Pigmentiphaga aceris: one gene and its partner. The protein of the gene in region 1 interacts with the protein of each later gene in a pairwise test. Links are inferred from orthologs where the notes say so. Each region holds a gene or a part of one and is shown on either strand. Other genes may lie near its edges.

Region 1 (6,556 bases):
TTTGCCACAAGCGTCGAGCATGGGCAGGATTTTTTGCACCAGGCGGGCAATCGACATCTTGCCGGTGTCGACCACCACGTCTGCAACCGATTCGTACATCGGTTCGCGCAGGGCCAGCAGTTCGCGGATCCGCCCGAGCGGATCGGCGGTCTGCAGCAGGGGGCGATTGCGGTCGGCCTTGGTGCGTTGATACAGATCGTCGGCACGGGCGCGCAGGTAGATCACCAACCCGCGTTCAGCCAGCATGCGACGATTGGTCTCCGACAACACCGCGCCGCCACCGGTGGCAAGCACCAGCATGGGTCGGCGGGTGTACTCGTCGATGATGCAGGATTCGCGTTGGCGGAACCCGGCCTCACCTTCAAGCTCAAAGATCACCGGCACGCGCACGCCACAGCGATCTTCGATCAATTGGTCGACGTCGACGAACTCGCGGCCGAGCGCGCGCGCCAGGCCGCGACCAATGGTGGTCTTGCCCGCCCCCATCATGCCCACCAGATAAATGGGCGTGACGGGACCGGCCGGTTGCGGGACCGGCTCGTCCGGGAAGAGCGAGAGAGTTTCGTTGGATGGATGCATCACCGCTCCATTATCCAGCAAGCGCCCCCTAGCGGGCAAAGCCTGTGGTGATGGGCACGTTACAAGTAAGGAATGCTGCCGGCTCAATTCGTTACAGAACCCAAATCGGCATTTCAGGTCCAAGTTCCCGTCACTCCTTATAATCAGGGAGTTAGTCTGCCGACAATGGCGCCCTGGACCCCTTGCAATCCTTCATCGGTCCGGCCGACGGCGTACATTGCCTCGACGCCCTTTCTCGAGAGCCCGCTTTCTCCATGCTTCGATTTTTCCTTAAGCTAGCCGGTATTTTTGCCGGTTTGGCCGCCTGCGGTGTTTTGCTGGTGGGGCTTGCGCTTGCGCTGGCCTACCCGAACCTGCCTGATCTGGATGCGCTGACCAACTACCACCCCAAGGTGCCGTTGCGCGTTTTCACCGCAGATAACGTCCTGATCGGCGAATTTGGCGAAGAGCGCCGCAATGTGGTCCGCATCAACGAAGTGCCTGACGTGCTCAAGTCGGCCATTCTGTCGGCGGAAGACGATCGCTTCTATCAGCACGGTGGTATCGACTGGGCGGGTGTCACGCGCGCAGCACTCACCAACTTGGTGAACCTGGAAAAGAGCCAGGGGGCCAGCACGATCACGATGCAGGTGGCGCGGAACTTCTACCTGTCGTCGGAGAAAACCTATACCCGCAAGCTGTATGAAATCCTGCTGACCTTCAAGATCGAAGCCAGCTTGACCAAAGACCAGATCCTGGAGCTGTACATCAACCAGATCTATCTGGGTCAGCGTTCATACGGTTTCGCCTCTGCCGCGCGCATCTACTTCGGCAAGCCGCTGTCTGAAATCTCGACCGCAGAAGCCGCCATGCTGGCAGGTATTCCGAAGGCACCCTCGCGTTACAACCCGGTGGTCAATCCCACCCGCGCCAAGCTGCGCCAGCAATACATCTTGCAGCGCATGAACAACCTCGGCTACCTGACGGCCGACGAATATCGCGTGGCCGCCGCCGAAGTCGTGAAGAACAAGCCGCTGGGCGGCGAATTCGCGGTGCACGCCGAGTACGTGGCCGAACTGGCCCGCCAGCTGGTCTACGACATCTACAAGGAAGAGACTTACTCGCGCGGCCTGAATGTCTACACCACCGTGCTGAAAGACCACCAGGATGCGGCTTACGCATCGGTGCGCGAAGGCATTCTGGACTACGAACGTCGCCACGGTTATCGCGGTCCCGACGCGTTTGTAGACCTGCCCGACGGCCTGGAAAAGAACCCGGAGAAATTCAACGAGTTCATCGACGACGCCCTGAACGATCATCCGGACAACGACAACCTGGTCGCGGCCGTGGTGCTGTCGGCCGACAGCAAGAAAGTGGTTGCTGCGCGCAGTTCCAACGACATCATCGAAATCACTGGCAGCGGCCTGAAGTTTGCGGCCGCTTCGCTGACCGACAAGGCCCAGCCTGCGAAGAAGATTCGCCGTGGCGCCATCGTGCGCCTGCTGAACAACGGCAAGACCGGCTGGGAAATCCTGCAGGCACCGGCAGTACAGGCCGCGTTCGTGTCGACCGACCCCACCGACGGTGCCATCAAGGCGATGGTCGGCGGCTTCGACTTCAGCCGCGGCAAGTTCAATCGCGTGACGCAAGCCTGGCGCCAGCCGGGTTCCAGCTTCAAGCCTTTCATCTATGCGGCATCGCTGGAAAAGGGCCTGACCCCATCGACCGTGATTTCCGACTCGCCCTTCGTGCTGGAAGCCTCGCAGACCGGTTCGCAGCGCTGGGAGCCGAAGAACTACGGCGGTGACTACGGCGAGCCGCTGACCATGAAGTCGGCGCTGGCCAAGTCCAAGAACATGGTGTCGATCCGCATCCTGCAGGCCATCGGCCCGAAGTACGCCCAAGATTTCGTAGGTCGATTCGGCTTTGACCCGGCCCGTCATCCGGCCTACCTGACCATGGCGCTGGGTGCAGGCCAAGTCACGCTGTTGCAAGAAGCAGGCGCTTACTCGGTGTTCGCCAATGGTGGTTATCGCGTCACGCCCTTCCTGATCGACAAGGTCACCGACAGCTCGGGTCGGGTGCTGATGCAAGCCCGTCCGCCCAAGGCTGGCGACGAGTCAGTGCGTGCCATCGACGCCCGCACTGCCTTCGTGGCTGACACCATGTTGCGCAACAACGTGCGTACCGGCACGGCCAATCGCGCGATGAGCCTGAAGCGCAACGACGTGGGTGGCAAGACCGGCACCACCAATGACTCGGTTGACGCCTGGTTCGCGGGCTACACGCCGGCACTGGTGGGGATTGCATGGATGGGCTATGACCAGCCCAAGTCGCTGGGTTCACGCGAAACCGGCGGTGGCGCAGCCATGCCGATCTGGCTGGACTACATGCAGAAGGCATTGAAGGGCGTGCCGGAACGCGAGCAGAAGCCGCCTCCGGGTCTGAAGTTCGTCAATGGTGATTACTACTTCGACGAATTCCCGCCGGGTCAGGCGATTGCATCGATCGGTGTGCCAAAGCCGGCCGAAGACCCGCTCAGCAACCTGATCGACAGCTGGGGCAATACGAGTGGCAATCGCCAGGCGCTGCCACCAAGTCAGGACTTCCCGCCTGCGGGTTCCAACCGTCCCTGGGGCACCTCGGGTCAGGTGACTCCGTAAAACCGGCGCAGACCCGGTGGCAGCCAGACAGCTGCCGCCGGGTTTTCTTCAGTCGGGCATCAGCGTCAGGTATCAGCTCAGGCTGACACGCAAGCCGGTATTGGCCTGCTCGGAAATGATTTCCGACAGCGCATCGGCCAGCTCCTTGTTGTTGCGGGAGTCGAACCAGCTGCCGTCTTCCTGCAAGCGGTAGTGGAAACCACCGCTGCGGGATGCCACCCAGATCTCCTGCATCGGAGCCTGGGTGTTGATCACCACCTGTGAACGGTCTTCGAAGCTCAGCGTCAGCACATTGCCGTTACGCTCACCCTCGATATCGATGTCCTGTTCGTCGTACCAACGGTCGACCTGGACCTCGATGGCGTCCAATACCGCGACAGCCACGGCAAGAAATTCGCTTTCGTTCATAATTTCACTTTTATTTGTGCGGATCTGGGCATGAAGCTTTCACACGCGGTGCGATCCACCACGCTCCGGCGCCCGGGTGCCGGCAGTCATCAGGGCATTGTAGCCACCCGCCTGGGTGCTGCGCTGCTTGTCCTCGGACTGCTGGCAGGCTGCGGCCAGAAAGGCCCCTTGTTCTTCCCTGGGCAAAAGCCGCCCTCCAAATCCTCAAGTTCTTCGTGATGACCTCTGCTTCCATCGCATTCCCCACGCCCGTCGGCGCTCCCCACTTCGCTTATCGCAACGGAACCCTGTACGCCGAAGACGTCGCGATCACCGGACTGGTCGAGCAGCTTGGTTCGCCGCTGTACGTGTATTCGCGCGCCGCATTGCGTGCCGCCTACGAGGCCTATCGCAGCGCCATCGGCACCCGCAACGTGCTGGTCTGTTATGGCATGAAGGCCAACTCGAACCTGGCCGTGCTGAAGGAATTCGCACGCATGGGCTCGGGTTTCGACATCGTGTCGGCCGGTGAATTGCGCCGCGTGCTGGCGGCTGGCGGCGATCCGGCCAAGGTCGTGTTCTCGGGCGTCGGCAAGACCGCTGCCGAGATGCGCGCGGGCCTGGAAGCCGGCGTGATGTGCTTCAACGTCGAATCGCTGCCCGAACTGTTGCGCCTGTCGGAAGTCGCCCACGAAATGGGCCAACGCGCGCCCGTGTCGCTGCGCGTCAACCCCGACGTCGATCCCGGCACGCACCCGTACATTTCCACCGGGCTGAAAGAAAACAAGTTCGGCATCGCCATCGATCAGGCCGTAGCGGCCTACCGCACGGCGGCTGCGCTGCCCGGTATCCGCGTGGTCGGGGTGGATTACCACATCGGTTCGCAGATCACGGAACTGTCGCCCTTCCTGGACGCGCTCGACAAGCTGCTCGACCTGGCCGACGAACTGAAAGCTGCCAACATCCATCTGGAACACCTGGATCTGGGCGGTGGCCTGGGCATCCGTTACGACAAGGAAACCACGGTCCCGGCCGCAACGCTGATCGATGCGCTGTTCGAACGCATCGAGGCACGCGGCTACGGCGACCGCAAGGTGGTGTTCGAGCCGGGCCGCTCGCTGGCCGGCAACGCAGGCATCCTGGTGACCCGTGTCGAATATCTGAAGACGACCGAAGTGAAGAACTTCGCGATTGTCGATGCGGCCATGAACGACCTGATCCGCCCCACGCTGTATGACGCGTATCACGGCGTGCTGCCCGTCAGCCCGCGCGATGAAGCCTCACGCAAGTGGGACGTGGTCGGCCCGATCTGCGAAAGCGGTGACTGGCTGGCCCGCGACCGTCGCATCGCCCTGCGCGAAGGTGACCTGCTGGCACTGGAATCGGCCGGTGCCTACGGCATGGTGATGGCCAGCAACTACAACACGCGCCCGCGTGCAGCCGAAGTCATGGTCGATGGCGACAAGGCCTATGTGATCCGCCCGCGTGAGACGGTGGATGAGTTGTTTGCGAGTGAGTCGGTCCTTCCCTGAACGGGCTTGGCCACTGACCGCTTGCCAATTACTTTGGCGACATCTGTGAATGCCCCCCAACCGTCGAACGCCCGTTCCGACTGTTGGGGTGTTTTTCATTGCGTACGTCCTGGCGCGGCGAGCCATTCATCGAAAAACGTTCACCGCCATCGTATTTCGTTAATTTCTCTCAGAAATCTGGGGTTTCTCAAAGAAGAACATCAGGAATTGCTGTTGTCCGATGGCGTGATGTCTTCAGGGTGGCTCAGGCTGAACGCCTCCGTCACCACCTGCTCAATTCGGGCAAATACATTTTCGGGTAAGTGAGCGTACTGCTTGCGCCGGTTGATCGATAATCTTCCCTGCTGAGATTGGGCCATTCGGATCAACGCGGACAGGTCGCTGCGTGGCAAGTCGAACTCGTTGTTCAGAAGCTCAAATGCTCTGTCGTAACCACTCAGCCATGCGAGCTCGCGCGGAATCTCGTCCTCGACGGCAAGCTGGACCATCCGATGAAGAAAAGCGACCTCACGACTGGCGTCGAAAAATCGGTAGGCACCGCTACCAGGATGTGCCAACACGAGTGGCTCGGTATCTGCGCGCACATAGTTCCACAATCGCGTGACGGGCTTTGAGAAGCCTTCCAATACCCCAAGATAGTCTGCAATGTGCTTTTGGATCACTGCCGACACAGGCACCACGACACTTGGCGGTAGCAGCCCAGAGTGAGTCAGCACATGGTGGATGAGGAAGCGATGCAGCCGACCATTTCCATCAAGGAATGGGTGCAGGTAGACAAAACCAAAAGCCGAAATTGCCATCTTGACGAGCACATCGGCACATCGACTGCGGTTGTTGAATGCTTCCCACCCTTGCATGGCGCGGGCGAGATCCTCCTGGGGTACGGGAAAGAAGGTGATCCGGTCGGCGTTCTCCAGCCAGTTTTGCCGTGTTCGATATGACGCCTCGTGGCTGAACACATCACGTACCACCGCGTTCTGAAGGCTCACCAGCCAGTCCTCGCTGACCTGCTGCGTCTCGCCCGCTCGGCGCAGCAACTGTACGAATCGCTCTTGCTTGTCCGAGCTGGGGCTCTCTTTCTCGATAGCAAAACTACTTCGCGTTTCGGAGAGGTACAGATAGCTTAGCGCTCGCTCGTACAAGACTGGATCGGTGACAGACGCCAGCGTTGCGCGCGCGCGTTCAAGCAATTCTGCAAGCGAAGGTGCAGTGGCAAGTGCTTCGCGACGAACTACTGGGGAAAAATCGGCCGTTCCCAGGGCGTTGTTGCGGATACGAAACCGCTTGTCGTTGATGGGTCTGTCAGCAGTGACATACTCGTCAGCGGAGAACAAATCAACATAGGCACCGGCAACCGTGACGTCACCGACAGAAAGCGGACGCCCGGTCAGCCATTCCCACAAGTGGCATGCCCGG
Region 2 (6,363 bases), 270 kb from region 1 along the record:
GGACAAGGTCAGTTGTTCTCCCGCGCCCGCCAATACCTGGGCTGCCGCACTGGACAGCTCTGCCGCCGCGCCCGCGACTTCTTCGGCAGCACCGCGCACTTCGTCGATCAGCCGGGCGTTCTCGCGCGCCATGTCATTGAGCCGGATGGCCACTCGCGCCAGTTCGTCACGGCCGCGAACTTCCGTGCGAGCCAGCAAGTCCCCTTCCGCCAGGCTGTCGACCGTGGCCAGCAAGGTGCGGGCAGCTGCGGACATCGACAGGTAAAGCGCCAGAAACAGCCACGCGCCCAGCGCCATCGCCGTCCAGGCAGCCGCATCCAGCACAGCTTGTGCAGCGGGTGGCAGAACCAATCCGTCCAGAACAGCCGCCAGCGCCGGCATGGCCAGCAACAGCCCGATCAACAAGAATTTGCCTGACAGATTGAGACGCTGCATCAGGCTGAGGGCGGGACCCATGAATACGTTCATCCTGGCGCTCCTTGCGCGTGGAGGGGCGACTGCGGCGATGCCAGCCTGAACAACCGCAATACGCAAAAAAAAACGTCCCCATGACCAAGGTGATTTCGGTCTGCGGGGACGTCTTTGTCCGGTGGACGAACCGTCGTTGGTTGGTCACACCGAGTTGATGCAAGGCCCATGCCATCGCGTCAGATCATGCCGTGCAAGGTCACTGCACGGTCTCCACGCGAGTGCCGCCCCGTCGTAGCGCATGCTGCGAGCATGGTGCGCACCGGCAAGGTGCAAACAGTCGCAACATGGCGCTATCCGGTGCGATGGGCTGGAGATATATTGAATGCGCCGATTGCCGATCCCGGTGATCGCCTTCCCCCACCTCTGCCCAGGAAAACGACCATGACGCACATTCGCAAGGCTGCGGCCGCTGCCGCTCTGACTGCTCTGGCGCTTGTCGCCGGTTGCGCCAACACACCGCTCGACCCGAACGTGGCCGCCATGCGCGCGAGCCTGAGCGGCATGAGCGAGGTTCCGCAAGTGGCCACGCAAGGCATGGGTGAGGCCGAGGTCTGGCTCAACAAGCAGACCAATGTGCTGAAGTGGAAGGTCACCTATTCCGGCCTGTCGGGCCCGGCCACCATGGGCCACTTCCACGGCCCGGCAGTTGCCGGCGTCAATGCCGGTGTGGTGGTGCCGTTCCAGAATCCGGTCACCAGCCCGATCGAGGGTCAGACCACGATTACTGCGGCGCAGGCGAAGGAACTGACCAGCGGGCTGTGGTACATCAACATCCACACCGCCGCCAATCGTGGTGGCGAGATTCGCGGCCAGGTCCTGCCGCGTTAAGCGTTTGTCGGGGCGGCTGCGCTGCCCCGACAGTTACTGCTTGCAGAAGGGCAATCCGCCGTTCGCTAGTTCTTCTGCACCAGCGGCCGGTGCCGCTGAATCCCCATCAGAATGCCGGCTGCGCACCCCAACGTCAGCAAGGCCGTGCCTCCGTAGCTCATGAACGGCAACGGCACCCCCACCACCGGCAAGATGCCGGTCACCATGCCCATGTTCACAAAGGCATAGACGAAGAACACCATGGATAAGGCTCCCGCCAACAAGCGGGTGTAGAAGGTGGGTGCCCCCGCCGCAATCGTCAGCCCTCGCCCGATCAGCAGCACATACAGGAACAGCAGCACCAGGTTGCCGATCAGCCCGAACTCTTCGGCGTAGACCGCGAAGATGAAGTCAGTCGTGCGCTCGGGGATGAATTCCAGGTGGGTCTGCGTACCCTGCATGTAGCCCTTGCCCAGCGTTCCCCCCGAGCCGACTGCAATCGTCGACTGGATCGTATGGAAGCCTTTTCCTAATGGGTCGGTATTGGGATCGAGCAGCGTACACACCCGGTGCTTCTGGTATTCGTGCAAGACCACCCAGTCGATGTCGGGCTGGCACAGGAATTCTTCGGAAGCGACCAGTGCCCCGATGCCGATCACACCAGCCAGCGTGATTGGCACCAGAAGCTTGAACGACAGGCCCGCGAAATACAGCACAAAGAAACCTGCGCCGAACACCAGCAGGCCGGTGCCCAGGTCAGGCTGTTTGGCGATCAGCGCAAAGGGCAGCAGCAGCAACACTGCCGCCACCACGAAGTCGCGGAAACGCACCTGCCCTTCGTGGCGATGGAAGTACCAGGCCATCATCATCGGCACAGCGATCTTCATCATCTCGGATGGTTGAATGCGCGTGATGCCCAGGTTCAGCCAGCGCGTGGCCCCCTTGCTGGTTTCACCGGCCACCTCGACCGCCACCAAAAGCAGCACACCCAGCAAGTACGCCGGCACAGTGACGCGCATCAGTGCGTGCGGGGAAAACTGCGCGGCGATCCACATCGCCACCAGCGCGATGCCGAAATTGCGTGCCTGATCGGCGAAGCGCCCATCGAAGCCGCCACCCGCCGAATACATCGACACCAGGCCAACCAGCGCCAGCAGGCTCAGGATCAGCAGCAGCATCCAGTCGAACACCCAGATGCGCGCCACCAGCGCCCGCATCCAGTAATACCGGTTCATGGTCGTCATGCTGCTGCTCACTACTGCTCTCCTAGTCCCGCGCCGTCAGATCAGGCGTGACCGCTTTATCGGGCTCGGTCGGTTTCTTGCCTTGCAGCCAGTAATCGAACACGCGGCGTGCAATCGGCGCGGCTACCTTGCCGCCGAAACCGTCGTTCTCGACGATCAGCGCTACCGCGATCTTGGGGTTGTCGGCCGGCGCAAAGCCCATGAACAGGCCGTGGTCACGCAGGCGTTCGTTCAGCTTGGCCGCGTTGTAGCGTTCGCCCGCGCGCAGGCTGTACACCTGGGCGGTACCGGTCTTGCCGGCCGCCTGGTACGGCGCGCCGATGAAGGGCCGCTTGGCCGTGCCTTCGCGCACCACGTCGGCCATGGCGCGTTTGACGAAGTCCAGGTTGGCCTGCTTGAGCGGGATGGTGTAGCTGGGGTCGCGTACCGTCAGCGTCTGCGCACCGGTGCGGCTGTTCTGCACCGCACGAACCAGGTGAGGACGCATGAACACGCCGTCGTTGGCCAAGGTGGAGGTGGCTTGCGACAGCTGCAGTAAGGTAAACGAGTTGTAGCCCTGGCCCACGCCCACCGACAGCGTTTCGCCCAGATACCAGCGCTGCTGATCGGGGCGTCGATACGCCGCGCGTTTCCATGCAGTTGACGGCAGCACACCGGCTTTTTCACCGCTCAGGTCGATACCCACTTTCTGCCCGAAACCGAAGGGTTTCATGAAATCGTGGATGGCATCGACGCCGATGTCGTTGGCCAGCGAGTAGAAGTAGGTGTCCGAAGACACCACCAGCGCCTTGTGCAGATCGATGTGGCCATAGCCCACGTCACCGGCATTACGGTAGCGGCGGTCGGCGAATTCGAAGAAGCCCGGGTCCCACATGGTCTGCGTCATGTTGCGCTTGCCCATCTCCAGACCCGCCAGCGCCATGAAGGGCTTGTAGGTCGAGCCGATCGGGTAGGTGCCGTACAGCGGGCGGTTGATCAGCGGGCGGTCGGGCGATTCGTTCAGCGCTTTCCAGTTCTCGACATCGATACCGTCGACGAACAGGTTGGGGTCGAAGCCCGGGCGCGACACGAAGGCCAGAATGTCGCCGGTTGCCGGTTCGATGGCGACCAAGGCACCACGGCGATCACCAAAGGCGGCTTCCACCAGCTTCTGCAGTTCGATGTCGATCGACAGCACCAGGTTGTCGCCGGTGACCGGCGGCTTGCGCGACAAGGTGCGCACGGCCCGGCCGCCTGCGGTGATTTCGACTTCTTCCACGCCGGTGGTGCCATGCAACTGGGCTTCGTAGGACTTCTCGATGCCTTCCTTGCCGATGTAATCGGTACCGCGATAGTTGGCGGCGTCTTCCGTCTCATCCAGGCGATTCTGGTCACGCTGCGAAATCCGGCCGATATAACCGATCACGTGGCCCGCCGATTCACCCATCGGATATTGGCGGAACAGGCGGGCACGGACATCGACACCGGGGAAACGGAAACGGTTGGCGGCAATCCGCGCCACTTCTTCATCCGACAGGCGACTGCGGATCGGCAGGCTCTCGAAGCGACGCGACTCTTCCATCAGCTTGCGGAAGCGGCGGCGGTCGCGCGCATCGATGGTGACCACATTGGACAGTTCGTCAATGGTCTTTTCCAGGTCAACGACCCGTGACGGCGTAATTTCCAGCGTGTAAGCGGAATAATTGCGCGCCAACAGCACGCCGTTGCGATCCAGGATCAGGCCCCGATGCGGCGGAATCGGCACGACCGATATGCGGTTTTGCTCGGCGCGTGCGGAATAGGCGTCGTGCTTGTAGACCTGCAGCCACCAGAAGCGGGTGCAGAGCACGCCGAAGCACGCGAACACCACCAGCATCGCGATCAACAGCCGCCCACGGAACCGCCGCATTTCGCGGTTCGAGTCCTTGATCTCGGTCATCGCCGTCCGGTCGCCAGCGTGAAAGCCGGGAACCACGACTGAGAGCGATATCTCTCGCGCACGGAATCTTGCATGCCGCGCCTGCTCCTCAGATCGGACGGGTGTCGTCGCGCTCGGGCGCACGACGTTGGGGGGCGAGCAGCAGGCGGTCGGCGATCGGCCACAACGCGGCAGCAACCACGCTGTCCAGCATCCAGCTCCAGCCCGGCCAAGTGCCCGACAGCGCCGCACGCACGCTGTAGACCACCAACTGGGTAACCAGCAGCAGCGGCAACACATGCAGGGCCTGGCCTATCGGCCCGAACCACTGAATACGCCGATGCAGCGCGATCGCAAAATAAGACAGCAGCGTGTAGGCAAGCGCGTGCTCGCCCAGCAGACGGGCCTGGTGCACGTCCATCAGCAGACCAAACAGGAAGGCCGCAAACATGCCGATCTTGCGCGGCTCGTGCACGCTCCAGAAGATCAGGCACAGCGCCAGCACGTCTGGCACCCCGGGCCACTGGCCCCAGGGCATCAGGTTGATCATCCAGGCGATGACAAGCGTCAACCAGATGAATCGTGGGTTGACGGGTAACAGCAGGGGCTGCGCGCCAAACAGGTGCGAGCGCGGGAGGGTTGAAGGTGCTTTAGGCATAGGTCAGGGACGCCGCGCCTGACGACGCCGCACTTCTTCGGCAGCGGGAAGTGCCGGTAGTTCCGACTGAACCGTCTGCAAGACCAAAAAATGCCGGTAACGGTCGAGTCGGGCTACCGGCTTGGCAAGAATTCGTGCAAAACCTGAAGAACCGTCACGCTCGACCGTATCGACCTTGCCCACCGGCAAGCCGGCGGGATAGATGCCATCCAGGCCACTCGTGACCAGGTCGTCGCCCACCTGCACGTCGATATCGGACGCCATGAAACGCAGGCCCAGGCGGCCCGGCGCTTCGTCGCCGAAGGCGACCGAACGCACGCCGTTACGCAGCACCTGCACCGGCACCATCTGGTCCCGGTCGGTCAGCAAGGCAACTTCGGACGTAAGCAGTGACACACGAACGACCTGACCGACCACGCCCCCGTCATCGATCAGGGGCATACCTGCGGCCAAGCCGTGTTGCGAGCCCTTGTCGACGATCAGCCGACGGCTGAATGCGTCACGGACTTCATATAGCACTTCAACCAGAACCGAGGGCACGCGAACGCGTGCGCTCGCACCGAGCATCCGGCGCAATTGCGCGTTTTCTTCGGCGAGTTGGGTGGCGCGCGTCGTGACTTGCGACATCTCGATGCGCTGGCGAGCCAGGTCGTCAGCTTCCCGCTGGAATTCGGTCTTGCTTTCAAAAAACACGGTGGTCTCGTTCCACATCGTGCCGGGCAGGAGCACGACGCGCTGGAACGGGTAAAGCGCCACGGCGACGGCCTGGCGCACCACATCGAGTGTCTGAAAACGTGCGTCGACGATCAAAAGCGCGATCGACAGCAGGGAAAAGAAGACCAGCCTCACCCAAACGTCGGGGCCCTGCTTGAAGAAGGACGGTGGGCTGTATTGCATGAAACTCCAGCATCGCGCCGTGGCCCTGGGCGGGCCGGCCGGCCCGTGACGGGACCGGCTGCGTCTTACTCGTTGGTGAAGATGGCGCCCAGTTTGTCCATGCGTTCGAGCGCTTCACCGCAACCACGGACCACGCAGGTGAGCGGGTCTTCGGCCACGATAACCGGCAAGCCGGTCTCTTCCTGCAGCAGACGGTCGAGGTCGCGCAGCAAGGCGCCACCGCCGGTCAGCATGATGCCCTTCTCGGTGATGTCCGCGCCGAGTTCCGGCGGGGTCTGTTCGAGCGCGATCTTGACGGCCGACACGATCTGGTTGAGCGGATCGGTTAGGGCTTCGAGAATTTCGTTGGACGACACGGTGAAGCTGCGCGGAATACCTTCCGACAGGTT

The links.
Region 2: the proteins of FXN63_RS24795 (region 1) and mrdA interact in binary tests that used the Escherichia coli proteins (3 or more experiments, as listed by UniProt). The link is inferred for Pigmentiphaga aceris from one-to-one orthologs.

Annotation. Positions count from the first base shown.
Region 1 is NZ_CP043046.1:5,762,986-5,769,541, forward strand. Bases 439-3,527 are described here. They hold FXN63_RS24795 (penicillin-binding protein 1A), read left to right. Parts: upstream 439-833; coding sequence 834-3,221; downstream 3,222-3,527. Other genes in these bases: FXN63_RS24790 (shikimate kinase), read right to left, coding at 439-489; cyaY (iron donor protein CyaY), read right to left, coding at 3,294-3,527. Also shown: more of FXN63_RS24790, read right to left, coding at 1-438; more of cyaY, read right to left, coding at 3,528-3,629; LPS translocon maturation chaperone LptM, read left to right, coding at 3,660-3,848; lysA (diaminopimelate decarboxylase), read left to right, coding at 3,848-5,140; FXN63_RS24815 (Fic family protein), read right to left, coding at 5,341-6,556. UniProt on the Escherichia coli protein: Cell wall formation. Synthesis of cross-linked peptidoglycan from the lipid intermediates.
Region 2 is NZ_CP043046.1:6,035,116-6,041,478, forward strand. What follows is about bases 1,993-4,888. They hold mrdA (penicillin-binding protein 2), read right to left. Parts: upstream 4,441-4,888; coding sequence 2,545-4,440; downstream 1,993-2,544. Other genes in these bases: rodA (rod shape-determining protein RodA), read right to left, coding at 1,993-2,495; mreD (rod shape-determining protein MreD), read right to left, coding at 4,529-4,888. Outside these bases: FXN63_RS26085 (methyl-accepting chemotaxis protein), read right to left, coding at 1-468; FXN63_RS26090 (CHRD domain-containing protein), read left to right, coding at 853-1,299; more of rodA, read right to left, coding at 1,365-1,992; more of mreD, read right to left, coding at 4,889-5,077; rod shape-determining protein MreC, read right to left, coding at 5,081-5,974; FXN63_RS26115 (rod shape-determining protein), read right to left, coding at 6,040-6,363. UniProt on the Escherichia coli protein: Catalyzes cross-linking of the peptidoglycan cell wall. Responsible for the determination of the rod shape of the cell. Is probably required for lateral peptidoglycan synthesis and maintenance of the correct diameter during lateral and centripetal growth.